DNA from 3 places in the Blastococcus sp. SYSU DS1024 genome. Region 2 is predicted to be linked to each of the others. Evidence: riboswitches for the same ligand, from Rfam matches in the RefSeq annotation. Region 2 holds a riboswitch; each other region holds the start of a gene.

Region 1 (10,109 bases), on a different contig from region 2:
ACGACCTCGGGGTCGAGCACCGCCGCCAGGTCGGCGATCCCCTGGCCCAGCCAGTAGCCCACCTCGGTGACCAGTTCCAGCGCCAGCGGATCGCCGTCGTAGGCGGCGCGGGCCACGTGCTCGCCGGTCAGCCGGTCGGGCTCGCAGTCCACCCGCTCCAGCAGCAGCGCGGCGGCCGCGGGTGAGGTGCGGGCCACCTCCCGCGCGGTCTGGCCCAGGGCCGTCCCGCTGGCGTACTGCTCCCAGCAGCCCCGGTTGCCGCACGCGCACAGCCGTCCGTCGGGGACCACGCGCATGTGCCCCCACTCCCCCGCGACCCCGTGCGAGCCCCGGCGCAGCCGCCCGTCGAGCACGATGCCGCCCCCGATGCCGGTGCCGAGGGTGATCATCAGCGCCAGGTCGGAGCCACGGGCGGCGCCGTAGCGGTACTCGGCCCACGCCGCGGCGTCGGCGTCGTTGCCGACCCACAGCGGGCGCTGCAGCCGCGCCCCCAGGTCCTTGCGCAGGGTCGAGTTCCGCCAGGCCAGGTGCGGGCTGAACAGCACGGTGTCCCCGGTGCGGTCGAACCAGCCGGCGGCGCCCACGCCGACGCCGACGACCTCGTCCCCGAACCCGCCGACGAGTTCGTCGACGACGGCCGCGATGGCGTCCTCGGTGTCGCTCACCGAGGCGCCCGGCGTCGCCCGCCGGGCGGTGGCCACGATCGTGCCGTCGGGGGCCACCAACCCACCGGCGACCTTGGTGCCGCCGATGTCGATGCCGAGCGCCGGGCGGGCGGTCACATCGGGCACGGTCACGCGATGTCGATCCGCTGGACGGCCGGCTGGTCGGTGGGCTGCTCGGTGGGCTGCTGCTCCCCGGCCGCGGGGGTGGCGCTGCCGGCGTCCTGGTTCTCCGCGAACGTCCGGAGCGCGGCCGCGGTGGTGGCGAGGACGTCGGCCAGCGCGGCGGTCACCTCGGGGCGCTCACCGCGCACGACGGCGGCCGCCTGGCAGACCGGGCACCAGCGGCAGTCCCCGCCGTGCCCGTCGCCGGAGAGCTCGGGGGGCCGCTCGGCGCTGGCCCGGACGACGTCGAACAGGCGACGGGCCTGGTCGAGCCAGTCGGCACCGGTGGTCATCTGATCCTCCCCTCGGCCGCCAGGAGGTCGGCCGGCCACTGCTGCGGATCCGGGCGGAAACTGACCTCGAGGCGGGCGTCGGCGGTGCCGGGGGCGAGCAGCCGTCCCCCTGTCACCTCGCACCGGCGCAGCAACGAGTCCAGGCGCAGCGAACGACGATCCTCCCCCACGGACACCACGAGGTCATCGCCCCACCGGGTCAGCCCGACGGCGGCGCGGTCGGCGAAGGGCAGCGGGACGACCAGCTGCCACCCGGTCCCGCCCCGGTGCGGGACCGGTCTCGCCGGCCCGCCGGACGCCGGGAGGTCCAGCCCGTCCAGGAGCGCCCGGGCACCGGCCACGTCCGCCGGCGCCGCGGGGAGCTCGGCCACCTCGTGCACCGGCGCCACCTCGGCCAGCCCGCTGCGCGCGGCGTCCTGCTCCGCGGCACGGGCGCTCCACCACTCCCCCGCGCCCCCGCCCGGGAGCACGCGGGCGAGCACGGCCGCGACCCCGAACCCGTGCAGACCCAGCACGGTCGCCGCGTTCCGCACCACGGGGACGGCGGGCCGGCGCGCCCCGGTGGTCAGCCAGACCGCCGTCCCGGTCGGATCGGCCAGCCGGTCCTGCGCGAGCAGTCCCTCCAGCCCGGGCAGCGCGGCGAGCAGCGCGTCCACCGGCCCTTGACGGGCCGCCCCCGCCGTCACCGACGCCGTCCGCACGGCGGCCAGCGCCCGGGCCGTCGGCGGCAGCGCCTGGTCCAGCCACCAACGCAGGGCGCCGGGCAGGGCCACCAGCGCGAGCCCGTCCCGCAGCGGGCCGGCGTCGATCACCACCAGGTCGGCATCGGCAGAGCCGACCGCGCCCATCAGTGCGAGCTCCTCGGCGCCCGGCAGCGGCACCACCGAGCTGGCCGGCGGCAGCTCCAGGTGCGGCAGCAGCGCACCCAGCGCACCGGCGTGGGCTCCCCACAGGTCCTCGACCGCCCGGCGCCCGTGCACGCACAGCGTGCGCAGCCCCGGGACCTCGTCGAGCCCGGGCACGGGGGGCGGCTGCCGGGAGACCAGCAGCGTGCGCCGGCCCTCCTGGGCGGCGCGGACGGCCGCGGCGGCCGCCACCGTCGAGGAGCCCGCCCCGCCGGAGCCGGTCACCAGCAGGGTGCGCACGGCGACTCAGCCCTCGACGCGCTTCTTGAGCTCCTTGAGCGCGGTGTCGAGGATGACCTTCTCGGCCTTGCGCTTGATCATGCCGAGCATCGGGATGGAGAGGTCGATGGTGATCGAGTAGGTGACCTCGGTGCGCCCGCCGGTCTCGACGAGGGTGTAGGAGCCCTCCTGCCGCTTCTGCATCTGACCCTCGACCAGGGTCCACGAGACGCGGCGGTCGTCGTCCCAGGTGTAGTCGAGGACGTAGTCGTCCTTCACGGCCCCGGCGTCCAGCACGAAGTGCACGCGGCGGGCCCGCCCGTCCGGCCCGGTCTCGAGCACCTCGACCTTCTTGGCGGCGGCGACCCACTGCGGGTACGAGGGGAAGTCGGCGATCACCGCCATGACCTCGGCCGCAGGCGCCTCGACGACGATCGACTGGGTGGACTGGTCGGCCATGGGCAGCAGGCTAGCCGCTCCCCGCCGTGCCCGGCTCGCGTGCACCACGGCACTCGGCTACTCCCCGGTAGCACCAGCCGCTAGATTGTCCCGGACGTCCCCGTACCGGGGCCGCGGGCGACGGTGCCTCCGGACGGTCGGGGAGGAAAGGACCGGGCGTGCGCGAGTTCAGCGTTCCAGCAACCCACGAGGTGGGCCCCGACGAGGCCCTCACCGACATGCTCGCGACCAACGTCGCCGAGCACGGGGCCGAGGTCGGCCTCCGGCGCCGGGTGGACGGCCGCTGGACCGACGTGACCTGGCAGGAGTTCGGCGAAGAGGTCCGCGGCGTCGCCAAGGGCCTGATCGCCGCGGGGGTGGCCGCCGGTGACCGCGTCGCCCTGCAGGCCAAGACGCGCTACGAGTGGACCGTCTTCGACTACGCCATCTGGACCGCCGGCGCCGTCGTCGTCCCCGTCTACGAGACCTCCAGCGCCGACCAGGTCGCGTGGATCCTGTCCGACTCCGGGGCCACGGTCGCCGTCGTCGAGCGCGACGAGCACGCCGCCGCCATCGAGTCGATCCGGGACCAGGCACCCGAGCTGAAGGCCGTCTTCGTGATCGAGGACGGCGCCGTCGAGCAGCTGACCGCGACCGGCGGGGAGGTGCCCGACAGCGAGCTCGACACCCGCCGCGCCACGCTCCACGCCGACAGCCCGGCCACGCTGATCTACACCAGCGGCACCACCGGCCGCCCCAAGGGCTGCGAGCTGACGCACGCCAACTTCCTGTTCGAGATCGGCAACGGCATCACGCTGCTGAACCGGTTCATGAACGTGCAGGGCTCGCTCCTGCTGTTCATCCCCCTGGCCCACGTGCTCGCCCGCGTCCTGCAGGTCGGCGCGGTCAAGAACCGCACCATCATCGGCCACACGCCCGACGTGAAGAACCTCGTCGAGGACCTCGGCGAGTTCAAGCCGACGTTCGTGCTCGCCGTCCCCCGGGTCTTCGAGAAGGTCTACAACTCGGCCAAGGCCAAGGCCGAGGGCGACGGCAAGGGCAAGATCTTCGACCGGGCCGCACAGGTGGCCATCGACTGGTCCCGCGCCCAGGACACCGGCGGCCCGGGGCTGGGCCTCCGCCTCCAGCACGCGCTGTTCGACAAGCTCGTCTACGGCAAGCTGCGGGCCGCCCTCGGCGGACGCTGCCTGGGCGCCATCTCCGGCGGTGCCCCGCTGGGTGAGCGGCTCGGGCACTTCTTCCGCGGCATCGGCGTCACCGTCTTCGAGGGCTACGGCCTCACCGAGACCACCGCCGCCGCCTCGGTGAACCACGACGAGGCCCTGCGCATCGGCACCGTCGGCCAGCCGCTGCCCGGCGTCACGTTCCGGATCGCCGAGGACGGCGAGGTGCTCATCCGGGGCGGCATCGTCATGCGCGGCTACTGGAACAACCCGGAGGCGACGAAGGAGGCCATCGACTCCGAGGGGTTCTTCCGGTCCGGTGACATCGGTGAGCTCGACGCGCACGGCTTCCTCAGGATCACCGGCCGGAAGAAGGAGATCCTGGTGACCGCGGGCGGCAAGAACGTCGCCCCCGCGGTGCTGGAGGACCGGCTGCGCGCCCACCGGCTGGTCAGCCAGTGCATCGTCGTCGGCGACCAGCGCCCCTACATCGCCGCGCTGGTGACCCTCGACGAGGAAGCACTGCCGCAGTGGCTGGAGTCCAAGGGCAAGGACACCTCCCTCACCGCCGCCCAGCTGCGCGAGGACCCCGACGTGCTCGCCGAGCTCGACGCCGCGGTGCAGGAGGCCAACAAGGCGGTCTCCCAGGCCGAGGCGATCAAGAAGTTCACGGTGCTGGGCACCGACTTCACCGAGGACAACGGGATGCTGACGCCCAGCCTGAAGCTGAAGCGGAACGTGGTCATGAAGGAGTTCGGCTCCGACGTCGAGGCCCTGTACTCCCGCTGAGCCCCTGCCCACCGAGGCCCGCCGCGCTCCCCGCGCGGCGGGCCTCAGTGCTTCGTGAGGAGCTCGTCGAAGGTCTCGGCGATCGACGTCCAGGACCACCGCTGCTCGACCCAGCCGCGACCGGCCAGGCCCATCGCCCGGGCGCGCGCCGGGTCGTCGAGCAGCCCCGACAGCGCCGCCGCCACCGCCTCCGGTGACCGCGGGTCCACCACGTGGCCGGTGACGCCGTCGCGCACCGCCTCCGGCGCCCCGCCCGAGGTGCCCGCGACGACCGGTCGGGCGCAGGCCGCGGCCTCGAGGAAGACCATGCCGAGGCCCTCGACGTCCAGGCCCCCGCGCCGGGTGCGGCAGGGCATGGCGAACACGTCCCCGGCGGCATAGTGCGCCGGCAGCTCGTCGTGGTCCACCGGGCCGGTCAGGACCACCGAGTCCTGGAGCCCAGCCCGGGCGACGGCGCGGCGGAGGGAGGCCTCGGCCGGGCCGCCGCCGACCAGCAGCAACCGGGCGCCGGGGTGCCGGGCGAGGACCTGCGGCCAGCCCGCCACGAGCACGTCCTGCCCCTTGCGGGCGACCAGGCGGGAGACGCAGACGACGACCGGTGCGTCACCGAGCCCGTGCCGGGCGCGCACCGCCGTGCCGTCGACGCCGGGGGCGAACCGGTCGATGTCGACCCCGGGCGAGAGCTGGGCCAGCCGGGTGCGGCCCCCGAGCGGCGGGGCGAGGCGGTCACGGGTGTACTCGCTGATGTAGGTGAGGACGTCCAGACCGGCGGCGATCCGCTGCATCACCTGCCGGCTGCCCGGAAGGGCGACCCAGCCGGTCTCGTGCCCGTGCGTGGCGCCGACCAGGTGCTCGACCCCGGCGGCGCGCAGCGTCGGCGCGAGCAGCCCCAGCGGCGCGGCCGCCCCGAAGAACGCGGTGTCGCAGCCGTACCGCTCCACCAGCTCCACCGCCGCGCGGGCGGTCGCCCGCGTCGGGAGGAGCATCCCGGTCGGCCGGCGCACCACGGGATAGGGCAGCGACCGGTCGTGCTCGGCCGAGCCCGGTGCGTCCGACGCCAGCACGACCAGCGAGTCCGGTGGCCGCCGCTCCAGCAGCGCGGCCACGAACGTCTGGATGCCTCCTTGCCGGGGCGGGAAGTCGTTCGTGACGACCAGCGTCCGGCTCACGGCCCCTCCAGGCGCGCCCAGTCCTCGGCCATCGCGATGCGCTGCGCGGTCGTGGGGTGGCTGCCGAAGAACCAGTGCCAGGCCGCCGGCGGATCCGGATCGCTGAGGTTGGCCCTGGCGAGCCGCTGCTGCATGGCGATGAATGCCTCCGGATCGCGGGTGAGGTCGAGGGTGTGCAGGTCCGCGCGGGCCTCGATCTGGCGCGACACCAGGTTCTGCACCGGCGTGGACAGCAGGCCGCCCACGGCGACCAGGAACAGCAGCAGGGGGACCACGCGGGGGTCGCCGGCCGACGGCGCCCCCGAGCGGCGCAGCAGGGGCGTCCAGGTCAGCAGCCAGCCCAGCAGCGCGGTCGCCGCACCCGCGCCCAGCGCGCCCATGAGCGTGCCGGTCAGGACGTCGTCGGCGGCCACGTGCCCCAGCTCGTGCGCCGCGATCGACTCGATCTCCGCATCGGGCAGCCGGCCGAGGACGGTGTCGTAGACGACGATCCGCCGGGTCGAGCCGAACCCGGAGACGTAGGCGTTCAACGCCGTCGTCCGCCGGGAGGCGTCGGAGACCAGCACGTCCTGGACCGGGGTGCCGTTCTCCTCCGCGAGGGCGAGCAGGTCGCTGCGCAGTTCGCCCGCCGGCAGCGGCTCGAAGGTGTTGAACGCCGGCTCGATGACCACCGGGTAGAGGAACGAGCCGACGACGACGAAGCCGGCCGCTGCCGCCCCGCCCCAGGCCCACCAGGTGCGCGGCGCGCGACGGACCAGCCACAGGAAGGCCAGCACCACGACGACGGTCAGCGCCGCGCTGATGGCCAGCGAGACGGCGACGTCGCGCAGCCAGAGCCCCCAGCCACGGGTGGACAGGCCGTAGCGCGTGCGCACGGCCTCCGCGTAGGCGGAGATCGGCAGGGTCACCACGCGTCCCAGGAGGAGCAGGACCGGCACGCCCAGCAGCACCTGCACGACCCACCGGTCGCCCCACCGCGCCCCCACCGCACGCATCAGGCGGGCCCCCAGCGGGGTGAGCCCGAGCACCGCCGAGACCGCCAGCCCGAGGACCAGGGAGAGCAGCGACGCGGGCCGCAGGGCGGCGGCGAAGGCCTCCGCGCGCTCGATCGTCGCGGGATCCAGGCCCGCGGTGGGGTCGGGCTCGGTGCGTCCTCCGGGCGGCTCGGGCAGCACGTCCCACGGGGTGCGGACGACGATGACGACGACGACGGCGATCCCGAGCAGGGCCGCGGCCACCAGGGCGGCCCGGCGAACGCTCACCCCGCCGATCCTAGGCGGGCGGCTCCCCGCGCCCTCCCCGCCGGCTCCGCTCCTCCCCCGGGCCGCGGCACGCGGGCACCGGGCTCCCGTTCGAACCCGGCCACCGCGCGCGACACCGACGCCTGGGAGGTGCCCAGCAGGTCAGCGGCGCCGGTGAAGGCCCCGCGTCGACGACCGCGACGTGCGAATCCGGCCTGGTCCTCCCCGGCCCCTCCAGCGACCACTTGTGCCGTCGCCGCCGGGGGGCTGTCGTCGGTCGTCCCCTGCGCCGCCGACCGCACCACCCTGCGGTTCGTGCCCCCGCGCTTCCTCGGCGTCTTCACGAGCACCCATCCGGTGCTGGCCGCCCTCGTCGGCATCCTGCTGCTCGACCAGGGGGCTCCGGGCGCACGCGAAGATCGCGCCAGGACGCTCCCCCGGGCCTGCCCGAGGTCGTCGGACGGCGCCCTCGGTCACCGGACCGCCCAGGACCGCCGAGGGCCGGCGATCCCTGTCGGGATCACCGGCCCTCGGTCACCAGCCTGGAACCGTCAGCCGGCGATGTCACCAGCCGGCCTCCGCGCCCCGGTCCGCTCCTCGCTCGTCCCTCGCTGCGATGCTCCCGGAGCTGTCAGCCGGCGATGTCACCAGCCGGCCTCCGCGCCCCGGTCCGCTCCTCGCTCGTCCCTCGCTGCGATGCTCCCGGAGCTGTCAGCCGGCGATGCGACGGGCGCTGTTGTAGCTCCCCATCGAGTCCACGCTCGCCACCTTCACCGGCTGGCCGGACGTGGAGGCGTGCACCATCTGGCCGTTGCCGATGTACATGCCCACGTGGCTCACCGGGCTGTAGAAGAACAGCAGGTCGCCCGGCTGCAGCTCGCCGCGGGAGACGGGCCTACCCATCTGGCTCTGCGACCGGCTGGAGTGCGGGAGCGTCACCCCGGCCGCGGCGTAGGCGTACGACGTCAGCCCCGAGCAGTCGAAGGCGTTCGGCCCGCCGGCACCCCACACGTACGGGTCGCCGAGCTGGGCGAGCGCGGTGTTCACCGCCACCTGGGCGGCCGTGCTCGGCGCGATGACGCTGCCGGTGGGCGCCGGGAGACCGGCGCCACCGTGGGCCTGTGCCACCTGCGCCTGCTGCGGCGCGGTGAGCGCCTCGTACCGGCGCTGGTAGTCGGCGATCTTCGCCTCGAGCTCCTCCTGCTGGCCGGCGATCCGCTCCACCGCCCGCCGGGCGTCCGCCGCGGCCTTCTCGGCGGCGTCGCGGGCCTGCTCCGCGTCCTCGGCCGCCCGCGACACCTCGGTGAGCACCTCGCTGGTGTGCCCGGCGATGACGTCGAGGGTGCCCAGCTGGTCGACCAGCTGGTCGGCCGAGTTGCTGGTCAGCAGGACGTCGAGCTGCGACATGCCGCTGCCCGTGTAGACGCTGCGGGCCAGCCGGCGCATGTGCCCGTCGAGGGAACCGAGCCGGGCCTCCGCCTCCGCGACCGCCTCGCTCGCGGCCTGCGCGTCGCGCTGGTGGCCCTCGAGGACGACGCGCGCCTCGTTGAGCTGCTCGGAGACGACCTCCAGCTCGTGGCTGGCCTCGGCCACCTGGGCGGCGACCTCGTCGGCGGTGCCGGGAACCGCCGACGCGGTACCCGGGAGGACGGTGACGGTCAGGGCCGCGACGGCGCTGACCAGGAGCCCCGAACGGAGCGGTCCGAAGCGGCGGGCGCTGGCAGAGCTGCACCGGCCGGCGGTGTGGAGTTGTTCGGGGGCGTGCGTCAGTAGTGCGTGAGGGGTCGCCACGTGCGGCGGCTCTCCGTTTCTTCCGCTGCAACCGCCGACCGAGTTAGCTGACGGGTTCGGGCTGGGAAGACTGGCCCTATCCCCCGCGCACCGGCGAGCCGACGGCGGGAGAACTCACCCCAGAGTGCGGTGGGTCCCCGGTACACCTCGGGCGCCAGTGGTGCACGCCACGCGGTGATTAGGCGGTGTCCGGTCGAGGCCATCCATCGATGGATGACGACCACCCGGCCGAACGGAGGGAACCCTACGACCGTGATGCGCCTGTGACAAACGGGAACAGGTGAGACGTGTGCGACGGCCACGTGCCCCGCGATGGCGCGTCTACCTGGGCATTCACCCGATCGGGTGTACACCCGTCCCTCGCCACGGGCGGGCGGGGATCAACCGGTACGCCGTCCCGACCGCTCCCCGCCGTGCCCGTCGGGATGCCGCAGCGGGGGAACCAGGCCGCCCTCGGCCAGCGCGCGCACGGCGCGGCGTTCCACCTCGTCGAACTCCACCACCACGCCCGGCGGCGGGACGACGACGTCCTCGGCGGCCGTGGCCGGCCCGCCACGCGGCCGCCCGGTCATCGGCACGACGACCGGGTCGACCCCCTGCCACCCGGGCGGGGCCCCCAGCAGCACGGTCACGACGCAGTCGGCGCAACCGGTCCCCCGGGCGGTGCAGGTGTCGCAATCGATGAGCATCGCTTCTTCTCCTCCGTGAGTTGCTGCGCACGGTAGGAAGGGCCACCGACATTTCCGCCGGGCCACCGTCGGCCCGCGCCGGGTCAGCTGCCCGCGTACTCCCAGTGCCACGGCTCCTCGCGCCCGTTGCCCGGGTCGGCCCACGTGGGGTGCAGGAAGCCGAAGCGCCCGGCGTTGGCCACCATCCAGGCGTACTGCCGGGTGCCGAACGTCTGGACGCCGCCGCACAGGTCCACCGCCAGGCCCCAGCCGTGGTTGCTGGTGCCGGGCACCGCGGCCAGGGCCGGCTTCTCCCCGTACAGCCGCACCTGGCCGGCGTAGGTCCGGTAGGAGTCGGTGAGGCACAGCGGGCTCCCGAAGGCGGTCGCGTAGGCCGCCGACATGGCCCGGTAGGCGGCGGCCGCATCGCAGCGCAGCGCGTGCCCGCCGACGCCGAGCGGGCACATCGCGCTGGGCGGGATGAGGCCGTTCGGGTAGCCGCCCCACGCGCGGGCGCCGTCGTAGCTGGGTGGGTAGACGGTGTTGCCGCACTCGGTCCGCAGCGTCCCCGCGGCCGGCGCCGGG
Region 2 (10,109 bases):
CTCCGCCTCGGGGTGCCGACGAGGGAGACGGTGGCGAGCCTGCGCCGGGCGGTCCGGCTCGGGCAGGAGGTCGCGGGCACCGTGCTGCTGGCGACGGTGCAGCCGTGGACGGGCACGGACGCCACGGCGCTCAACGCCGCCGTCCGCCGGCTGGCGGAGGAGACGGGCGTCGAGCTGGTGGACTTCGCCGGCGTGCTGGGCGACCGCGACCTGACCCGGGACGGGGTCCACCCGACGGAGGCCGGCGCCCGGGCGCTCGCCGACCTGGTGGCGGAGGCGGTGACCTAGCCGCCGCCCGGGCAGCTCCGGGCGGTACGCCGCCCATGACGGTCGGGCTCGTCGAGCCGGCGAGCAGGGCGGATCAGTCCATCGCGTTCAGCGACGCGACGGACTCGCGCGTCGGGCCGAAGCCGATCGGGGCGTGCTGGAGGTAGTGCGTCCGGGACGTCCCGGCCGCCGAGTAGATGCCCTGCTTGATGTACACCGACTGCCCCTCGTACAGGTTGGCGACCTGTTCGGAGAGGACCTTCTCGCCCTGGTGCCAGACCTCGATGAGGCCCTTCGCCGGGTCGGGGGACCAGATGAAGCGGACCGTGTGGTCGTTCCAGGCGCCCTTGTCGATGGTGCCGAGGTTGAACGTCCGGACGTACTGCGCGTCGCCGGCGATGCGGCCTCCCGTGCCACCGCGGACGTCGACCATGAGGTTCTCGTCCACGTCCGACCAGAAGTGCACGTTGGGGTTGCCGGAGTTCACCGTCTGGTGCCACTGGGTGTAGATCAGGAACTGGCCGCGCTCGTCCCAGTCGAAGTCGGCCGGGAAGAACGTGGACCAGGCCCACCACTGCTCGTCGCCGGGCCGGACGTCGCCGGAGTCGGCGATCGAGTCGCGGACCTCGGAGCGCAGGGTGCCCTGCGTACCGTTCCAGCCGGTGTCGCCGGGTTGCACGGTGAAGAAGGCGGTGCGCTCGGAACCGGGGTACGGGTTGGCCGTGGTGGTGCCGTACTGGTCCGGCCGGAGGGCGTGGATCTCCGGCCAGGGAGCGGGTGCCAGCGTCGTGGCGTCGTAGCCCCAGACCCTCGTGGGCTGGACGGTGGGCAGCTCGGGCGCAGGGTCCGTCGCGAGCGGGGTCGTCGGCGTCGTCGGGGGCGTGGTGGGCTCCGTGGCAGGCGTCGGCGGCTCGCTGGTCGTGGCGGGCTCGGACGGAGGGGGCGTCGGGGCCGCCTCGGCCGGGGTGGTCGGCTCGGCCGGCTGGCCGCCGGGGTAGATCTGCACCGGCTCCGTCCGCTCACCCTGCACCTTGGCGTGGTCCCGCGGCACGACCACGAAGGCGTACCTCGGGGTGGACAGCGGCAGGCGCGGCGACGTCCAGGCGGTGGCGCTGGTGGAGCCCACGATGCGACCGGCGGCGCTGGAGGTGACGTCGATGACGAGGTAGTCGCGCGCCCCGGACACCCCCGACCAGTCCAGCGAAGCCCGCTGATCGACGGCCTTGCCGGTGAGATCGGCCGGGGCGAGCAGCACGGCGGCGGCCTGGGTCTGCGACGTGACGGGCCGAGGGGCCTCCAGGACGGCAGCGGTGAGTCCGGCGCCGCCGATCAGGGTCAGCGCCGCCAGGACGGCCAGGTTGCGCGTGTTCATGGCGACGGCGGTTGCACGTTGTGTCACTGCTCGATTACGACACGTCGGGAAGGCGGCGGTGCAGAGGCGCGCCGGTCGCTCTCGTCGTGGACCTGCTGCCGCACCTCCGGCCCGGGGCAGGGCCGGCCGCGGCACCGGAGTGGCGCGCCACCGGCGCCGACGTGCGCTCCGTGCCCACGCCCGACCGGAGCGGTGTCCTTGCTCACGCGGGCAGCGCGGCGCGAGCGCCGGGCAGGACGCCGCGGCCCGGAAGTGGTGGGGCGGGTGGGGCTCGAACCCACGACCCAGGGATTATGAGTCCCATGCTCTGACCAGCTGAGCTACCGCCCCGGACCCGCCAGCCTGCCAGACGGCGCCGCGGCGCCGCAGTCACGCCCTGGGGTCGGTGGGACGAACCGACAAGGTCCGTTACCCCCCTGTGACATTCGGGCGATCCGCTTGTACCGTCTCTCGCGGCCCACCCGATCCCGCTCCCGAAACCCGGGGGCTCGGGCGGGCCCCGCCGAACTCTGCGGCCTCACCGCCGCGGGGACCGGGGACCCACGTTTTCTGGGGTGAATCCCGTCTGCGCCACCACGGGCAGACAGGTAGGGCATGTTCCGGCCCGAACCCGTCAGCTGACCTGGTAGGCGGATCGAGGAACGGAGACCGTCGCCTTGGCGACCTCGCACCACCTGCGCAACCACGTCCCGGCCGCGCCCGCGCGCCGGACCCTCCGCCGCACCCGTCTGGCGGCCACCGCCGCCACCGCGCTGCTGGCGCTCGCCGTGCTCGGGACGCCGACCGCGGCGGCCGCGCCCGGCGACGCGCGCAGCGAGCACGACCGCGTCGAGGCGGAGGTCGCCGGCATCGAGCAGCGCGTCCGCGACGCCGAGGAGCGCCTGCAGCAGCTGACCCTGCGGGCGGAGGAGGCCAGCGGCGCCGTGCTCGCCGCGCAGGCCGAGCTCGACCGCGCCCGCGAGCACGCCGACGCCATCGCCGCCGAGCTCGCCGCCGTCCGGGAGGCCGTGGCGAGCACCCAGGGCGAGGTCGCCGCCATCGGCCGGGAGGCCTACATGGGCAGCGACCAGTCGATGAAGCAGTTGGAGATGGTCCTGCACGCCGAAGGCCCGGGGGAGCTCCTCCAGCAGGCCGCGACGCTCGACCTCCTCGGCGAGGACCGCGCGCAGGTGCTCGAGGACCTGCGGGTGGCCGAGGCCCGCGAGGCCCGGCTCGACCAGGAGGCGAAGACCGCCGTCGCCGAGCGGGATGCCGCCGCGCGCAAGGCGCAGGGCATGCAGGCGGAGGTCGACGCCCTCCTCGCCGCCGCGCAGGCCGACTTCGACGCGCTCACCGCCGAGAAGGCGGCGCTGGACGAGCAGCTGCGCGAGGCGGAGATCCGCATGCTCAGCCTCCGCGGCACGGCCGATCCCGTCGCCGCCTGGTCCGAGCAGCAGGCCACCGAGCAGGCGGCCGTCGCGGCTCCGGTGACCGGGGGTGCCGGCCAGCTCACCCAGGGGCGGGTCACCTCCTGCTACGGCAGCCGGTGGGGCACCCAGCACCTCGGCGTGGACATCGCCGCACCGATCGGCACCCCGATCTTCACGCCGGAGCCCGGGGTCGTGCTGCAGGCCGGCCCGGCCAGCGGCTTCGGTCTCGCCGTCGCCATCCAGCACCACGACGGGGCCATCACCGTCTACGGCCACGTGAACCAGTTCTTCGTCTCGCCGGGCCAGGTCGTCAGCGGTGGGCAGCAGATCGCCGAGGTGGGCAACCGGGGGCAGTCCACCGGCCCGCACCTGCACTTCGAGGTGCACTACGGCGGCCTGTACGCCAACCGCTCCAACCCGGTGCCGTGGCTGGCGCAGCGTGGCATCACCCTCGGCGGCAGCTGCGGCTGAGCCTGCCGGTGCGCTCGTTCCGGGAAACCGGACCGGGCGGACGGCGGGTGCCTCGATCCGGCTGCGTGCCGCCGTCCTGGGAGCGCTCCTGGTCGCCGGCGGTGTCGTGGCCGTGCGGCTCGACCTGCCGTCCGGGGAGCAGCTGCGCACCCTGCTCGACGGCGGCGGCGCGGAGGTCTGGGTGCTGCTGGTCGTAGCGCTGGCGGTGGCGCTGCTGGCGCCCGTCCCGCGCTCGGTCCTGTCGGCGCTGGCCGGCGCGGTCCTCGGGTTCGGTCCGGGCCTGGCGGTCGCGCTCTCCGGCGGCCTGCTGGGGGCGGCTGCCGCCTTCGGGCTGAGCCGCACGCTGGGCCGCCCGGCCGCCGAGCGGCTCGCCGGCCCACGGCTCCGCCGCGCCGATCGGCTGGTCGCCGGACGCGGCTTCCTGTGGGTGCTCGGCGGCCGGCTGGTCCCGGTGGCGCCGTTCGTGGTGGTCAGCTACGGGGCGGGCCTGGCCGGGGTCCGGTTCGGGCACTTCCTCGCGGCCACCGCCGTCGGGCTGGTGCCCAGCACGGTGCTCCAGGTGGGTGCCGGCGCGTCCACCGGCGTGCTCGTCTCCTGGCTCGGGGGAGCGGGCTAACCCCGGCCGAAGAGCCGCCCCAGCATCCCGCCGGCCCCGCCGACGGTACGGGCGGCCAGCTGGAGGATCGGTCCGCCCGGGATGCCCGGCACCTGCTGCACGATGGGCGCCAGCTGGAGGAGCCCCGCCACGTCGTGCACCGCGAGCCGGCGACGGGCGACCGCCGGTACCGGGTTGACCCGGCCGGCCGCGGCGTCGAGCAGGAGGTCGGCGGCGGCCTCGACGGCCGGGCCCTCGACGACCCCGGCCGGTACCCGGCGCACCTGCCACCCGTCGCCGTCCGCGGTGAACCCCCAGCCGCCGTCGGGTGTCACGAGGCTGACGCGGCCCGCGATGCCGGAGGAGGCGGCCAGCGCACCGGTCACGTCGGTCAGCGCCGCGAGCCCCGACTGCAGCACCGGGGCGTGCGGCGGCGGCGCACCGCAGGACACCAGGTCCAGCCCGTGGACGGCGAGCTCGTAGGCCTGCCCGAGGACGACGCTGAGCAGCGGCAGCCGGCCGACGACCGAGACCGCTGGTGCGGTGTCGAGCTCCACCGGCTCGTCGGCCAGGTAGCGGGCGGTCGCCTCGCGGTTGCGGCGCAGGGCGGCCAGCACCTCGGCGCGGGAGGCGCCGCGGTGAGCGGCGGTCACCCGCGCGTTCACCGCGTCCGGGTCGGGAGGCGTGCCGGAGCCGCCGGTCCGGGCGGAGGCGATGAGGTCGGGCAGCGCGGTGTGGTCGTCCCAGCAGCCCAGGTGCACGCAGATCTCGTGTGCCCGCCACCCGGGCAGCCGGGACCGGCGGTCGAGGTCCACCGACTCCGCCTGCGCGAGGAAGGCGTCCCACGCGTCCAGCACCATCCCCGCGACCGCGTCGCGGCCCGCGTCCGCCATGCCCTGGTGTCCACCCACGGGGGGAGCCCTACCCGGAGGCCGCGCGCGGCAGGCACGGACCACCGTGGCACCGGTCACCCGCACGGGGGAGCGCGCCGTCAAGCTGCGGAGGGCGCCGACCGATCGCTCCTCTGTGAGCGAGACACCGGCGCACGACCGCCGAGCGGGCAGCGTCCACGCCTCCGGGCGACGGTCGCGCCCGGCCCCGCCAGGCGTCCTCGTCCGCCTGCGGTCCGGCCTGTACCGGCCTCTGGCCGGGGACGACGCCCGCGTCGCCTTCTGGATCCGGCACGTCCGGATCGGCGTGCTGGTCACCGAGCTCACGGCGCTCGCCGTCATCGGCTACGCGGCGCTCGCCGACGGACCCGCCGCATCGCGCCTCGCCCTGGCGCTGCTCGTCGCAGGGGTGGCGCTGGTCGTTCCGGCGACCCTGTTGCTCCCGCTGCGCGCCATGATGCGCGACTGGCGCGGACCCACCCTGTTCTACGGGTGGACGCTGGCCACCATCGTCGTGGTCGTCGTCGCCACCCGCCTCGACGGCGGGTCCACCAGCCCGTTGGACGCGCTGCTGTTCCTCACCCTGACGTTCACGGCGGTGGCGTACTCACCGGCCGGTGTCGTCGCCATGGGCACCGTCATGACCGCGGCGTACCTGTTCTTCATCGAGCTGCCGGGGACGACCACCAACGGCATGTTCTTCCTCGCCGTCCTGGGTGTCTTCACCATCGTCTGCGCGATGTCCTCGGCGAACTCCTGGGCCGCCTACGACCGGCAGATGCTGCTGATCCGCGCGCAGGAGATGCTCGCCTCCACCGATCCGCTCACCGGCATCCCCAACCGGCGGCTGTTCCTCGAGCGGGTGTCCCGCGCGGTGGAGGCCGCGGCATGGGGTCACCAGTCGGTGGTCTGCCTGGTGGATCTGGACGGCTTCAAGGCCGTCAACGATGCCGAGGGGCACGCGGCCGGCGACGCCCTGCTCAACGCGGTCGGCTCGGCGCTGGGGGCCGCCGTGCGCGAGATCGACACCGTGGCCCGCCTGGGCGGGGACGAGTTCGCGGTGCTCGCCGACGTGACCGCGGGGTTCTCCGCGGCCCTGCTCGCCGAGCGGCTGCGGACGGCCGTGGCCCTCACCGGCGCACGGTTCCAGGTCACCGCCAGCGTGGGCCTGGCCGAGATCGAGCCGGGCGACGACGTCGAGGACCTGATGCACCGGGCCGACGTCGCCATGTACCGGGCGAAGAGCACCGGCGGCGACCGGGTGGGCGTGCTGGACGCCTGACGCGGATCCGTCCACGCCGCGTGGCCTGTGGGTTACGCAACGTGGTTTTCTGCGGGGAGGACGCGCTGGTCGAAGGGGACGGTGGGCGGCGGCGCCCCCGGGTCCGCGACTACACTGCGTGACGACGCACTCGGTTGCCGTCGCTCCGGTTCCGAGCACTCCGGGACCGGTACGGTTCCGGCCGGTCGGGCGGAGCTGTGAAATCGCTGACGCAGGTAGACGCCGCCAGTGACAGATGGTATTGGCCGCTGACCAGCGACAAGGCCGTGCTCCGGCGGGCGGGCGAGCGCGGCCGTCACTTTCGTCCCAGGAGTCGCAGCCGGGCTGGCGCGATGGGGGGACCATCGTGCAAACTTGTCGCGGGAGCCCTGCTCCGCCACTGCCGATAACGGCGCGTCACCGAATCGATGGGTCCGTAGGGGAAGACGAGACCGATCGAGTCGATGGAGGTGCCCGGTGCAGCGACGGTCAACCCAGGGTGTCGTCTTCGTGCACTCGTGCCCGAAGGCGCTCTGCCAGCACGTCGAGTGGGCGCTGGAACGCGTCGTCGGCGCGCCGGTCTCCCTGTCGTGGGCTGAGCAGCCCGCGGCGCACGGTGCCTACCGTGCTGAAGTGGCGTGGACCGGTTCGCCCGGTACCGGCGCCAAGCTGGTCGCTGCGCTGCGCGCGTGGCCGATGCTGCGCTTCGAGGTGACCGAAGAGGCCAGCCACGGCAACGACGGTGAGCGCATGTCCTACGTGCCCGGCCACGGGGTCTTCCGCGCGCCCACGAGCGCCAACGGCGACCTCATCGTCACCGAGCAGCAGCTGCGGCACCTCGCGGCGACGGCGTCGTCCATCGAGGCGTTCCGGCACGGCGTCGACCAGCTGCTGGGCGCCGCATGGGATGCCGATCTGGAGGTCTACCGGCACGCCGGTGACGGCAGTCCCGTCACCTGGCTGCACCAGGTCGTCTGAAGGTCACGATCGGGGCACGACACTCCCGGCCTGGTCGGGGAGTCGTCGTAGCCTGGAGCGGGCCGTCCGGGCGCCGTCGGGGAAGCGGCGCCGGGACGGCCTTTCCACGTCAGAGCGGGATGTTGCCGTGGGCCCCGCGACCGAGCGGCGCTCCGGCCAGCGCCTCGATGAGCCGCTGCCGCGTCCGGACCGGCTCGACCACCTCGTCGACGACGCCGATCTGCAGCGCCCGGTTGACCCCGCCGGCGATCCGCTCGTGCTCCTCGGCCAGCTGCGCGTGCAGCGCCTCGCGCTCGCCGGGCGGGGCAGCGGCCAGCTTCTTGCGGTGCAGGATGCCGACGGCCGCCTTGGCGCCCATGACGGCCACCTCGGCGCCGGGCCAGGCGAACACCTTCGTGGCGCCCAGCGAGCGGGAGTTCATCGCGATGTAGGCACCGCCGTAGGACTTGCGGGTCACCAGCGTGACGCGCGGGACCACGGCCTCGGCGAACGCGTGCAGGAGCTTGGCGCCGCGGCGCACCACGCCGTCCCACTCCTGGCCGACGCCCGGCAGGTAACCGGGCACGTCGACGAGCACCACCAGCGGGATGCCGAAGGCGTCGCACATGCGCACGAACCGCGCCGCCTTCTCCGCGGACGCGGAGTCCAGGCACCCGCCGAGCCGCAGCGGGTTGTTCGCGATCACGCCGACCGTCCGGCCGGCGAGCCGGCCCAGCGTGGTGACGACGTTGGGCGCGAACCGGGGGTGCAGCTCCAGGCCCGGCTCGTCGAGCACGGAGGACACCAGCGGCTTCACGTCGTAGGCACGGTTGGTCTGCTCGGGCAGCAGCGCCGCCAGGTCGTTCCCCGCCTCGTCGTCGGCCGGGGCGAAGCTGCCCTGCGCCGCCAGCAGGTCGACGGCCAGCCGGGCGGTCTCCAGGGCGGCGGGCTCGGAGTCGGTGACCACGTGCACCACCCCGCTGCGGCGGCCGTGCGTGTCGGGGCCGCCGAGGCTCTCCATGTCGACGTTCTCGCCGGTGACCGAGCGGACGACCTCCGGCCCGGTGACGAACACCCGGCCGGCCGGACCCATGATCACCAGGTCGGTCAGCGCTGGGCCGTACGCGGCGCCACCGGCCGCCGGTCCGAGCACCACGGAGATCTGCGGGATCCGCCCGGACGCGCGGACCATGGCGGCGAAGACCTCGCCGACGGCGTGCAGCGCGGTCACCCCCTCGGCCAGGCGAGCGCCGCCGGAGTGCCAGATGCCGACGACCGGCACGCGTTCGCGCAGGGCGGTGTCGATCGCGTCGACGATGTGCCGGCAGCCGTCGATGCCCATCGCCCCGCCCATCACCGTGGCGTCCGTGCAGAAGGCCACGGCCGGGCTGCCGGACACGGCGCCGCGGGCGGCCAGCACCCCGGAGGTGTCCCGGGTGCCGAGCAGCTGCATGGAGTCGGTGTCGAAGAACCGCCGCAGCCGGTCCTCCGGGTCACGCGGGTCGGGGGCCGTCACGGCGGGCGCGGCCTGGACTGTCGTCACGGGTACCTCCGGGGCTCATGGCCGCGCTGCAGGTTCCCGCCGCGAGCTCGCGAGTGGCGGGGGGCAGCGGGGTCCTTCTTCAGGCGGTGGTGAAGACCAACGCGATGTTGTGCCCGCCGAAGCCGAACGAGTCGTTGACCGCCGCGGTCAGCTGCGCCCGGCGCGGCTCCCGGCGGACGATGTCGAGGGCCTGGACGGCGGCGTCGTCGTCGGGGTCGTCGAGGTTCGCCGTCGCGGGGACGATCTGCTCGCGCAGCGCCAGGATGGTGAACACCGACTCCAGGGCGCCGGCGGCGCCCAGCAGGTGGCCGGTCTGGCTCTTGGTGGCGCTCACCAGCACGTGCTCGCCCAGCGAGGAGCGGATGGCCGCGGCCTCGGCGGTGTCACCGACCGGGGTGGAGGTCGCGTGGGCGTTGACGTGCCCCACGTCGGTGGTGGAGAGGCCGGCGTCGCGCAGCGCGGCGGTGATCGCCCGGCCGGCGCCCTCGCCCTCCGGGTGGGGGGCGACCAGGTCGTAGCCGTCGGCGGTCGCACCCGCGCCGGCCAGGCGGGCGTGCACGCGGGCTCCGCGGGCGGCGGCGGAGTCGGCCCGCTCGAGCACGAGCGCGGCCGCGCCCTCGCCGAGGACGAACCCGTCCCGGCCCTTGTCGAACGGGCGGGAGGCGCGCTCGGGCTCGTCGTTGCGGGTGGACATCGCGCGCATGGCGGCGAAGCCGGCCATCGGCAGCGGGTGGACGCAGGCCTCCGCGCCACCGACGAGCACGACGTCGGCGCGGTCGAACCGGAGCAGGTCCAGCCCCCAGCGGATCGCCTCGGCGCCCGAGGCGCAGGCGCTCACCGGTGCGTGCACGCCGCCCTTGGCCCCGATGGCCAGGCCGACCGCCGCCGCCGGGCCGTTGGGCATGAGCATCGGGATGGTGAAGGGGGAGACCCGCTTGGGGCCCTTCTGCTCCAGGACGTCGTCCTGGCCCAGCAGGGTCAGCGCACCGCCGATGCCGGTACCGAAGACGACCGCGATCCGCTCGGGGGCGACGCCGGCGTCGCCGGCCCCGGACTCGGCCCACGCCTGCTCGGCGGCCACGACGGCCACCTGCTGGCTGCGGTCGAGCCGGCGGGCGCGGACCCGGTCGATCTGCTCGGCGGGTTCGGTGGCCAGGCGGGCGACGAGCTGGGCGGGAAACTCCCGCACCCACTCCTCGGTGATCCGGCTGACGCCCGAGCGCCCGGCGAGCAGGGCGTCCCAGGTGCTGGCCACGTCGCCGCCGAGCGGCGTGGTGGCACCCAGGCCGGTGACGACGACGTCGGTGGTGGACGGGCTCATGGGATCTCCTCGTGCGGACGACG
Region 3 (10,109 bases), on a different contig from region 2:
GCTCCTGGTCCGAGGCCAGCCCCTCGACGCCGGCGTCCTCGACGGGCTGGAAGCCGAGCCGCTCGAGGTGGGCGGGCACCCGGTTCTGGGCGTTCACCACGTGCGAGCGGGACAGCCAGCCCAAGCCGTCGTCCACCTGGAAGTCCATGCCGCCGCCGGCCGCCCGCTGCACGTGCCCGGGGGAGGGGAGCAGGCCGACCAGCTGCACGGCCTCCGCGGCCGACAGCTCCGCCGGCGGGGAGTCGAAGTAGTACCAGCCGGCCGCGCAGACGCCGTAGACCGTCGGCCCGAACTGGGCGTAGTTGACGTACAGCTCGAGCATCCGGCGGTCGTCGACGAACGCGGCCAGCTCGACGGCCAGGCCGGCCTCGACCGCCTTGCGCCAGGCGCTGAGCTCCTGGTTGAGGAACAGGTTCTTGGCCATCTGCTGCGGGATCGTGGAGCCCGAGGGGTCCTCGTCGCCGGCGAGGTGGGCCGTCGCCCGGCTCCACAGCGCCTCCCACTCGAAGGCCCCCGAGCGGTAGGGGAGCTGCGCGTCCTCGTGCGCGATGACCGCCGCGAGGAAGTTCCGGGAGACGTGCTCGACCGGCACCGACTGCTGGATCGCGCCGTCGGGGTTGGCCAGCATGAAGGCCGTCGTCGGCGGGTCCACCCAGCGCAGCGAGAGCACGACCAGCGCCTGGACGACGCCGACCACGGCCAGTACCCGGACGACGCGGCGGAACGTCCCCCGGCGACGCCGCGGGGCGCGGTCCCGGAGCCCCCGGCGACCGCGGGGCGGGGGGAGCGGGCGCTCGGGTGCGGCGGGCGGGAACGGGCCCTGGGGTCGGGCCGTCGGGTAGGCCCGCCGCGGCTCGTCCCCGGGCCACGGGCGCGCCGGCTGCCCGTACGGCGGCTGCCCGTACGGAGGCTGCCCGTACTGAGGTTCCCCGTACGGCGGCTGCTCGTACGGTGACGGGCCACCGGTCGGCGGCGGGGCGCCGTACCAGTCGTTGCCCGCCGGCGGCGGGCGGTCGAAGCGGGGACGCCGGGCGGGCTCCTGCTGCGGCAGCGGCTCGGTGGGCCGGCGGCGGAGCCAGCGGGTGGTGCGGGAGTGCGGCGGGACGGGGGCCATGAGGCGGTGCTCCTCAGGTCGGCGTCGAACCGTCATCGTAGGGCGGTTCCCTGTGAACGCCGCCGACGTCCGGACGGGTGAGCCGGCACCCGGTCGGTGCGAGGGGCGTCACCTCGCGGGGGTCTCAAGGTCGGGGGCGGACCGGTCGACGTTCTCCAGGTGAGCCGGTCACGAGCGCCCGAGGTGGCGACGCTGCGCGTCATGGCGCAGACGCTGGCCATCTTCTACGGCTTCGGCGGCGCCGCCGGGTTGCTCATCGCCGCCGGGGCGCAGCCGGGTGCCCGCCGCTCGGTCCTGCTCGCGCTCTCGCTCACCGGGCTGGCCGCGGCCGGCGTCGTCGCCCGGTGGGGCGCCCGGTGGCCGCGCAGGGTCTTCGACGTGGCGGTGGGTGCCGCGAACGTCCTGATCGCCACGGCCGTGGTGGCCAGTCCCGACCCGGTCACCGCGCTGGCCGCCGCCACGCTCATCAGCTTCGTCGTCGTCGATGCGCACCTGTTCTTCACCGGGCGCCAGGCGTGGGCGCACCAGGCTCTCGCGGTAGCCGCCGTCACCGCGTCCCTGCAGGTCTCCTGGGGTGTGCCGCTGGCCACCGCGTTGGGCCTGGACGTCGTGCTCGTCGGCCTCGGCGTGGTCATCCGCCGGCTGGTCATCCGCGCCTCGGGCGCCAGCCGCGACCCGCTGACCGGGCTGCGCAACCGGCGCGGCTTCGACGAGGCGCTCGACGAGCTGCTGTCGGAGGCCGGTCGCACGCGTGAGCCGCTGTCGGCGGCGCTGCTCGACGTCGACCACTTCAAGTCGGTCAACGACACCTTCGGCCACGAGGCCGGGGACCGCGTGCTGTGCCGGGTCGCCGACGTCTGGCGGGCGCAGCTCCCGCCCGGGGCGGTGCTCGCCCGGCACGGGGGCGACGAGTTCTCGCTGCTGCTGCCCGGCGTCCGCGCCACGGCGGCGCTCGCCCTCGTGCGGCGGGTCTGCGCGCTGCACCCCGACATCTCGCTCTCCTGCGGGGTGGCCGGCTACTCGTTCGGCGAGAGCGCGTCCCAGCTCATGCGCAGCGCCGACCGCGCCCTCTACGACGCGAAGGTCCTCGGCCGCGGCCGGGTCGAGCTCTTCGAGGGCACGGGGCCGGCGGTCGACGGCGCGACCAGACGCGGGACACCGTCGGGCTGGTGAGCCGCGGCGCTGGGTCGTCCTGGCTCACCAGCGCCGTCCTCCCTCACCGCAGCGCGTCCTTCCTCACCGTCTGCCGTGAGGGAGGACGCTCGATGATCAGCTCACCTGATCGTGGCGAGGTCACGGCAGGCCGGCGTGCGGGACGGCGACCTGCGTCGACACCAGCACCGCCTCGCGCACCGGTGCCCGCGTGTGCTCGTAGAAGTCCGGCGCGCAGCACAGCAGCAGCGTGCGGCCGTCGTCCCCGCCCAGGGCGCAGGCGTAGACGCCCATGCCGTCCGGCGCGGCGATCTCCTCGACGATCGCGCCACCGGCCGCCACCCGGACGACCCGGCCGTTCAGCCCGTCGGCGACCCAGACGTGGCCCTCGGCGTCGAGCGTGCAGCCGTCGGGGGCGACCACGACCTGCCCGATCAGCTCCTCCACCGAGCCGCCCACCGGCAGCGGACCCAGCTCCGCCCACACCCGCCGGCCGCCCAGCGAGCCGTCGGCGGCGATGTCGAAGGCGGTGAAGCGGTTGCCCCACGTCTCGCCCACGACGAGCGTCCCGTCCGGGGTGATGACCGAGCCGTTCGGGAAGCGCAGGTCCTCGGCGACGACGGTCACCGTGCCGTCCGGGTCGACCCGCTTGAGCGACGCCGGGGCGGGCGCGCCACCACCCATGAGGTCGAAGCCGAAGTCGCCGACGAACGCCCGGCCGGCGGTGTCGACCACCATGTCGTTGAGGTGCCCGCCGCAGACCGCGGAGAGGTCGGCGTGCGTGGACACCTCGCCGTCGGCGACCCGGAGCAGCCGGTGGTCCTTCATGGACACGACGAGCAGCGAGCCGTCGGGCAGCCAGCCCAGCCCCGAGGGCTGGTTCTTCACCTCGAGGACGACGGTCTCCGCGCCACCGGGCGCGACCCGGCTGACGGTGCGCCGGTAGAAGTCCGAGACCCACCACTGCCCGTCGCGCCACCGCGGCCCCTCGAAGTAGGAGCCGCCCTCCAGCACCGTCCGGAACGCTCGCGTCGCCATGGGACCGGACGCTACGACGCCGCGGCCTGGCGCACGAGCCGGTCGGTACCCGGTTTCACCGACCCCCACCTGGGCAGACGCCAGGAATGCGTCGACGGATCGTGCGGGGGATGTTCGAGCGGACCCTGAGGGCGGTCGAGCGCTGGGAGGTCCTCGACGCGCCGAGCTACCCGGTGGAGCACGGCATCTCGCTGACCTTCCTGCTCGCCGGGCGCTACGCCCGACCCCTGCAGGACCTGCTGCACGGTGTCTGGCTCGGCCACCCCCTGCACCCCGCCCTGGTCACCGTGCCGATCGGGTCGTGGACGGCGGCCCTCGTGCTCGACGCCCTCGACGCCACGGGCCGCGGTGGGCCGGGCTCGGGGCCGGCGGCCCGCACCGCGGTGCGGGTCGGCGTCGCCGGCGCGGTCGCCTCGGCGGCCACCGGGTTCACCGACTGGCAGCACGCCCACGACCAGGCCCGCCGCGTCGGGCTGGTGCACGCCGGGCTGAACAGCACGGCCCTCGCGCTCTACACCTGGTCGCTGGCCGACCGGGCCCGCGGCCGGGCCGCCCGCGCCCGCGTCACCGCCGCCGCGGGCTACGCGGTCACCGTCGCCAGCGGCTGGCTCGGCGGCGCGCTCGCCTACCGGCACGGGATGGGCACCGACCACGCCGTCCGCAGCTACGAACCGCGGCGCTTCGTCGACGCCGCGGCCCTGGCCGAACTGCCCGAGGGCGAGCCGGTGCCGGTGGACGTCGACGGCATGCCCGTCGTGCTCGTCGCCACCGACGGTGCCGTGCACGCCGTCGGTGGCCGCTGCCCCCACCAGGCCGGGCCGCTCGGCGAGGGCTGGTTGCACCGCGGCGAGCTGGTCTGCCCATGGCACGGGTCGCGGTTCGACCTGGCCACCGGTGAGCCCGCACAAGGCCCCTCGACCGCACCGCTGCCCTGCTTCGACACGCGCGTCCGCGACGGCCGGGTCGAGGTGCGCCGCCGCGCCGACTGGCGCACGCCCACCGCCGTCACCGCGATCCAGGAGGCATCCCGATGAAGGCCGACGAGGTCCTGACCGCCCACCACGACGTGCTGCGCGGGCTGCTGCGCGACCTGGCGGAGACGACCGACGAGCAGACCGGGCGGCGGGAGGAGCTGCGCGACCGCCTGCTGCGCGAGCTGGAGATCCACACCCAGATCGAGGACGAGCTGTTCTACCCCGCGGTCCGCGACGTCTCGCCGCTGCTCTCCCTCGCCCACGCCGAGCACCGGCAGATCGACGACCAGCTGGCCACCGTCATGCGCACGGCACCCGACGACCCCGAGTTCGTCCCCGAGGTGCGCATGCTGGAGAAGACGCTGCGCCACCACACGATGGAGGAGGAGCAGCGGATGTTCCCCCAGGCGCACGCCCTGGGGGAGGCGCGGCTCGAGCAGCTCGGTGAGCAGCTGCGCGCACGGCAGCAGGAGCTGGCGGAGTCCGGCGGGATGCGGCTGATCGTGCGGCTCAAGCGGGCGACGCTGCGCCTGGTGTGAGCGCCCCGATGCCCCGGCCGACGCGGCCGGGGCACCGGGGAGAGCGCCGGATCAGACGACGCGGCGCGCGGTGTTGTAGCCCCACATCGAGTCCACCGGCACGACCGACACCGGGTTGCCGAAGGTGGAGGAGTGCACCATCAGCCCGTCGCCGATGTACATGCCGACGTGGCCGACCGGGTCGTAGAAGAAGATCAGGTCGCCGGGCTGCAGGTGGGCCCGGTCCACGTAGACCCCCGCGGTCGACTGCGCCCGCGACGTGCGCGGCAGCTCCACGCCGGCCGCCTGGTAGGCCGACCAGGTCAGGCCGGAGCAGTCGTAGCCGCCGGGGCCGGTGCCGCCCCAGACGTAGGGCTTGCCCTGCTGGGCCAGGGCCGTGTCGACGGCGAGCTGTGCGGCGTGCGTGGGCGCGACGACGGAGGTGGTGACGACGGTGCCCGTCCCCGTCGTGCCACCGTCACCGGTGGAGGCGGCGGCGGTGAACGGGGTGAGGGCGATGCCCGCTCCGGTGAAGAGGGCGAGCGCCGCACCGCGGACGGAGCGGCGGGTGGTGGACGTGCGAGTGGTCGTCATGGACGACGGTTCTCCTGTTCTCCATCGACCGCCTACCGGGTTAGCTGACGGGTTCGGGCGGGGAACTCGCCCGGCACGACCGGCTCGCGGCCGCGCTTCACCCCAGTGCTGCGGTGGGTCCCCGGTCCGGGCAGCGGTCGGATCCGATGCCCGGTTCGGCGGTGCCGGGCGGGTGTCACCGGGAGCGGCGACGACGGGGAGCCCGTCCGGACCGCGACGACGCTAGGTCGGTCACGGAGAGGTCACAAAGCGGCCGACACGCGTGGATCCGGCCGCGGAACGGCGTCCGGGCGGACGGCTGCGGTCCGCGACTCGCGAGCCGACCACGGGCTATCCGCCGGCCGCGGGCGGGCCGCCTCGGCACCTCGTGACCCACTGTCATCAACCTCTTACTTCTCCGGCCGACGGCGTTGCTGGACCCTCCGTGCTCGTCCACGCAGCGTTCCGTAGCCGCGGTCAGCTGATGTCGCAGCCGCACGGGCAGTTTGCGGCGTGGACGGGCTGGCCCTCCCCGCCGTCCATCTCGTCGCACTCCGGTGGGCAGGTGCACGCCCAGCCGTCGTCGCACGCCTCGACCTCGCCGGCCGCGACGCGTCGCCGCAGCTCCTCCCGCCGGCGTTGCACTTCCTCCCACCGACGTCGCGCGGCGGCCGCTCGTCGCGCTGCCGCGCGCTCCTCCGGCGCATCGCCGGGCTGAGGGACGAGGTGGTCGTCAGGGCGATCGCGGGTGCGGTCGGCGGCGTCCTCCTCGGGCCGGCGGCGGTCGAAGGTGTACGTCGGCTGCCGGAGCCGAGGCTGGTGCTCCCACCGCCACGCACGCTCCTCGCTCAGCATCGTGTCGAGGTGGGCGGGAAATCGCCGACCGGCCCCGTCGCGGACGGTGCCGGCGGCCATGCCTGCGACCGGTCGGCCTTCGTCGTCGAGCAGACCGAGCCGGAGTCCGCCCAGGCGCGCGGCGGCGGCGACCAGCCGGGCGTCCATGCCGGTGGTTCCCGACTCCACGGCGGCGACGGTGGACTTGGAGACGCCGAGCCGGGCCGCCAGCTCCCGTTGCGACAGCTCGGCGCGGCGGCGGATCCGCCGGAGCAGGCCGCACAGGTCGAACTCCCCTGGAACATGGTCGTCGGGCACCCGCCGAGCGTGTGCGCTGCAGCCGGCCGGGAGCGAGCCCTGGTGCCCATCTGTGGACAGTCACTCTCTGCCCACACCCGCTGGGCAGAGAGGGAGCGTGCGCAGGACATGTCCCGATCCGCCTAGCGCTCTGCCCAGCCCGGCTGGGCAGAGAGTGACTGTCCCCGGGGTACCTGTGGCGGGTTGGCCGCCGAGCCGCGCACGGGGCGGTGTGCCCGACCGTGGTGACCGGGGCCACAGCGCCGTCCGGGACGCGTGCGAGCATCGCCGGGTGGCCCGCCTGCTGATCGCCAACCGTGGCGAGATCGCCGTCCGCATCGCCCGCGCCGCCGCCGCCGAGGGGATGACCTCGGTCGCCGTCGCCGCCGCCGACGAGCCGCACGCCCCGCACCTCGCCGCCGCCGACGAGGTCCACCTCCTCCCCGGCAGCGGCCCGGCCGCCTACCTCGACGCCGCCGCGGTCGTGCGGGCGGCCGTGGACACCGGCTGCACGCTGATCCACCCCGGCTACGGCTTCCTCTCCGAGAGCCCGGCGCTGCCCCGGGCGTGCGCCGGCAGCGAGGCGCCGGCCGTGGTGGGCCCCGGCGCCGGCGTCCTGGAGACGCTCGGCGACAAGGTGCTCGCCCGCGCGGCCGCCGAGTCCGCCGGCGTGCCGGTCCCGCGCGGCACCGGCGACGCCGCCACCCCGCAGGAGGTCGCCGACCTGCTCGGCGCGGCCGGCGCGGTGATGCTCAAGGCGCGGTTCGGCGGGGGCGGGCGGGCCACCCGCGTCCTGCGCCGGGGTGACGACGTCGCGGCCGCCGTCGCCGCGGTGTCCGGCGAGGCCCGCGTCGCGTTCGGCGCCGAGGCGCTGCTGGCCGAGGAGCTGGTCGAGGACGCCCGGCACGTCGAGGTGCAGGTGCTCGGCGACGCCGGCGCGGACGTCGTCGTCCTCGGTGACCGCGACTGCTCCCTGCAGCGCAACCGGCAGAAGGTCGTCGAGATCGCCCCGGCGCCGGACCTGCCGGATGCCGTCCGCGCCCGGCTGCACGACGCCGCGGCGGCGCTCGCCCGGCACGTCGGCCTGCGCGGGCTGGCCACCGTCGAGTTCCTCGTGCCCGCCGGGGCGCCCGAGCGGTTCGTCTTCCTGGAGTGCAACCCGCGGCTGCAGGTGGAGCACACCGTCACCGAGGAGACGCTCGGCCTGGACCTGGTGCGGATGCAGCTGCGGGTCGCCGCCGGCGCCACCCTCGCCGACCTGGGGCTGGCCGACGGCGCGCCGCGTCCGGTGGGCACCGCCGTCCAGGCGCGCGTCGTCGCCGAGACGCTCACCGCCGACGGCGCCGTCGTCCCCTCCGCCGGCACGATCACCGCCCTGGCGCTCCCCGGTGGCCCGGGCGTGCGGGTCGACACCGCCGCCCGCCCCGGCGCCGAGCAGAGCCCGCGCTACGACCCGCTGCTGGCCAAGGTGGTGGTGCACGAGCGGCAGGGCGCGCTCGCCGACGCGCTGCGCCACCTGCACCGGGCGCTCGGCGAGGTGCAGGTCGCCGGCGTCCCGACCAACACCGACTTCCTCCGCGCCCTGCTCGCGCACCCGGGCGTCGCGCGCGCCACCACCACCTTCGTCGACGACCACCTCGCCGAGCTGGCCGGCACCGCCGCGCCCGCGCCCGAGGAGGGGGAGGGGCTGCGCGCTCCGGTACCCGGCACGGTCGTCGCCGTCGCGGCGGCCGAGGGCAGCACGGTGGAGCCCGGGGGAGCGGTGGTCGTGCTCGAGGCGATGAAGATGGAGCACGTCGTCGCGCTGCCGGCCGGCGGCACCGTGCGCCGGGTCGCGGTGCGGGTCGGCGACACCGTGCGGCAGGGGCAGCTGCTCGCCGACGTCGCGCACGCCGACGGCGAGGCCGCGGCCGACGCGGCGGCGGTCGACCTGGACGCCGACCGCCCCGACCTCGCCGAGGTCCGCCGCCGGCACGAGCAGGGGCTGGACGAGCACCGCGCCGAGGCCGTGGCACGCAGGCACGCGCAGGGCCGGCGCACGGCGCGGGAGAACCTCGCCGACCTCGTCGACGAGGGCAGCTTCCTGGAGTACGGGCCGCTGGTCTTCGCCGCGCAGGAGCGCCGCCGCAGCCGCGAGGAGCTGCAGGAGAAGACCCCGGCCGACGGCGTCGTCGGTGGCCTCGCCGACATCGGCGGGCACCCGGCCGTCGTCGTCTCCTACGACTACACCGTGCTCGCCGGCACCCAGGGCATGCGCGGCCACCTCAAGAAGGACCGGCTGTTCGAGCTCGCGGAGAAGCGGCGGCTGCCCGTCGTCCTCTTCGCCGAGGGCGGCGGCGGGCGGCCCGGCGACGTCGACCACCCGGTCGTCTCCGCGCTCGACACGGCGGCCTTCACCCTGTTCGGCCGGCTCTCCGGTCTGGTGCCGACGGTCGGCATCGCCAGCGGCCGCTGCTTCGCCGGCAACGCCGCGCTGCTGGGCACCTGCGACGTCGTCATCGCCACCGAGGACGCGAACATCGGCATGGGCGGCCCGGCGATGATCGAGGGCGGCGGGCTCGGCGTCGTCGCCCCCGAGGAGATCGGGCCGATCGACGTCCAGCACGCCAACGGCGTCGTCGACATCCGGGTGGCCGACGACGCGGCCGCCGTCGCGGCGGCCCGGCAGTACCTCTCCTACTTCCAGGGGCCGGTCGCCGGCTGGACCGCGCCGGACCAGCGGCTGCTGCGCCACCTCGTGCCGGAGAACCGCAAGCGGGTCTACGACGTGCGGGCGGTGCTGGCGGCGCTGGCCGACGAGGACAGCGTGCTCGAGCTCCGCGACGGCTGGGGCGCCGGCATGGTCACCGCCCTGGCGCGGGTCGAGGGCGCGCCGCTCGGCGTGATCGCCAACGTGCCCACCCACCTCGGCGGGGCCATCGACGCCGACGCCGCCGACAAGGCAGCCCGCTTCCTCCAGCTTTGCGACGCCCACGGCTTGCCGGTGCTCTCGCTCTGCGACACCCCGGGCTTCATGGTCGGGCCCGAGTCGGAGAGGACGGCGACGGTGCGCCACTTCTCCCGGCTGTTCGTCACCGGCGCCAACCTCTCGGTGCCGATCGGCACCGTCGTCGTCCGCAAGGCCTACGGCCTGGGCGCGCAGGCCATGGCCGGCGGCAGCACCAAGGTGCCGCGGTTCACCGTCGGCTGGCCGACCAGCGAGTTCGGCCCGATGGGCCTGGAGGGCGCGGTGCGCCTCGGCATGCGCCGTGAGCTCGCCGCGATCGAGGACGACGCCGAGCGGGCGGCGGCGTTCGACGCCGCGGTCGCGTTCGCCTACGAGAACGGCCGCGGCCTCAACGTCGCCGCGCACTGGGAGATCGACGACGTGATCGACCCCGTGGACACCCGCCGCTGGATCGCCACGCTGACCCGGGAGGCGGCGGACACCCCCCGGCCGCCGGGCAAGGTGCGCCCGCACGTCGACACGTGGTGACCGAGCGGGTGAGACCTGCCGCCCGGTGGTTGGCGGGCGCCGCCGCGGGGCAGGGAGAATCCCGATCAGCCAACCGGCCTCGAGCCGGTGCGACGACGAGGAGACAGACATGGGAATGATGCGGAAGCTCATCG

Evidence for each region. A riboswitch is a leader RNA that binds a small molecule or an ion and turns the genes downstream of it on or off. The one in region 2 is predicted to bind cyclic di-AMP.
Region 1: another riboswitch for cyclic di-AMP. It lies ahead of ACI79S_RS14410 (C40 family peptidase); the one in region 2 lies ahead of ACI79S_RS14745 (murein hydrolase activator EnvC family protein).
Region 3: another riboswitch for cyclic di-AMP. It lies ahead of ACI79S_RS02390 (C40 family peptidase); the one in region 2 lies ahead of ACI79S_RS14745 (murein hydrolase activator EnvC family protein).

Annotation. Positions count from the first base shown of each region.
Region 1 covers NZ_JBJHAA010000015.1:51,615-61,723, forward strand. The annotation lists gene ACI79S_RS14375 (ROK family glucokinase) at 1-797, opposite strand, end outside; gene ACI79S_RS14380 (hypothetical protein) at 794-1,120, opposite strand; gene ACI79S_RS14385 (ArsA family ATPase) at 1,117-2,265, opposite strand; gene ACI79S_RS14390 (SRPBCC family protein) at 2,272-2,703, opposite strand; gene ACI79S_RS14395 (AMP-dependent synthetase/ligase) at 2,862-4,655, shown strand; gene ACI79S_RS14400 (glycosyltransferase family 4 protein) at 4,700-5,824, opposite strand; gene ACI79S_RS14405 (M48 family metallopeptidase) at 5,821-7,086, opposite strand; gene ACI79S_RS14410 (C40 family peptidase) at 7,777-8,856, opposite strand; cyclic di-AMP (ydaO/yuaA leader) riboswitch at 8,874-9,051, opposite strand; gene ACI79S_RS14415 (hypothetical protein) at 9,237-9,545, opposite strand; gene ACI79S_RS14420 (D-alanyl-D-alanine carboxypeptidase family protein) at 9,629-10,109, opposite strand, start outside.
Region 2 covers NZ_JBJHAA010000016.1:20,463-30,571, forward strand. The annotation lists gene ACI79S_RS14730 (SGNH/GDSL hydrolase family protein) at 1-288, shown strand, start outside; gene ACI79S_RS14735 (heparin lyase I family protein) at 362-1,639, opposite strand; tRNA gene ACI79S_RS14740 (tRNA-Ile) at 1,893-1,969, opposite strand; cyclic di-AMP (ydaO/yuaA leader) riboswitch at 2,143-2,285, shown strand; gene ACI79S_RS14745 (murein hydrolase activator EnvC family protein) at 2,296-3,519, shown strand; gene ACI79S_RS14750 (TVP38/TMEM64 family protein) at 3,626-4,135, shown strand; gene ACI79S_RS14755 (maleylpyruvate isomerase N-terminal domain-containing protein) at 4,132-5,025, opposite strand; gene ACI79S_RS14760 (diguanylate cyclase domain-containing protein) at 5,141-6,286, shown strand; gene ACI79S_RS14765 (DUF3145 domain-containing protein) at 6,743-7,243, shown strand; gene ACI79S_RS14770 (acyl-CoA carboxylase subunit beta) at 7,353-8,765, opposite strand; gene ACI79S_RS14775 (beta-ketoacyl-[acyl-carrier-protein] synthase family protein) at 8,845-10,086, opposite strand.
Region 3 covers NZ_JBJHAA010000002.1:155,903-166,011, forward strand. The annotation lists gene ACI79S_RS02365 (transglycosylase domain-containing protein) at 1-1,114, opposite strand, end outside; gene ACI79S_RS02370 (diguanylate cyclase domain-containing protein) at 1,274-2,287, shown strand; gene ACI79S_RS02375 (SMP-30/gluconolactonase/LRE family protein) at 2,408-3,304, opposite strand; gene ACI79S_RS02380 (Rieske 2Fe-2S domain-containing protein) at 3,415-4,338, shown strand; gene ACI79S_RS02385 (hemerythrin domain-containing protein) at 4,335-4,817, shown strand; gene ACI79S_RS02390 (C40 family peptidase) at 4,869-5,390, opposite strand; cyclic di-AMP (ydaO/yuaA leader) riboswitch at 5,405-5,561, opposite strand; gene ACI79S_RS02395 (helix-turn-helix domain-containing protein) at 5,847-6,521, opposite strand; gene ACI79S_RS02400 (carboxyl transferase domain-containing protein) at 6,793-9,975, shown strand; gene ACI79S_RS02405 (hypothetical protein) at 10,085-10,109, shown strand, end outside.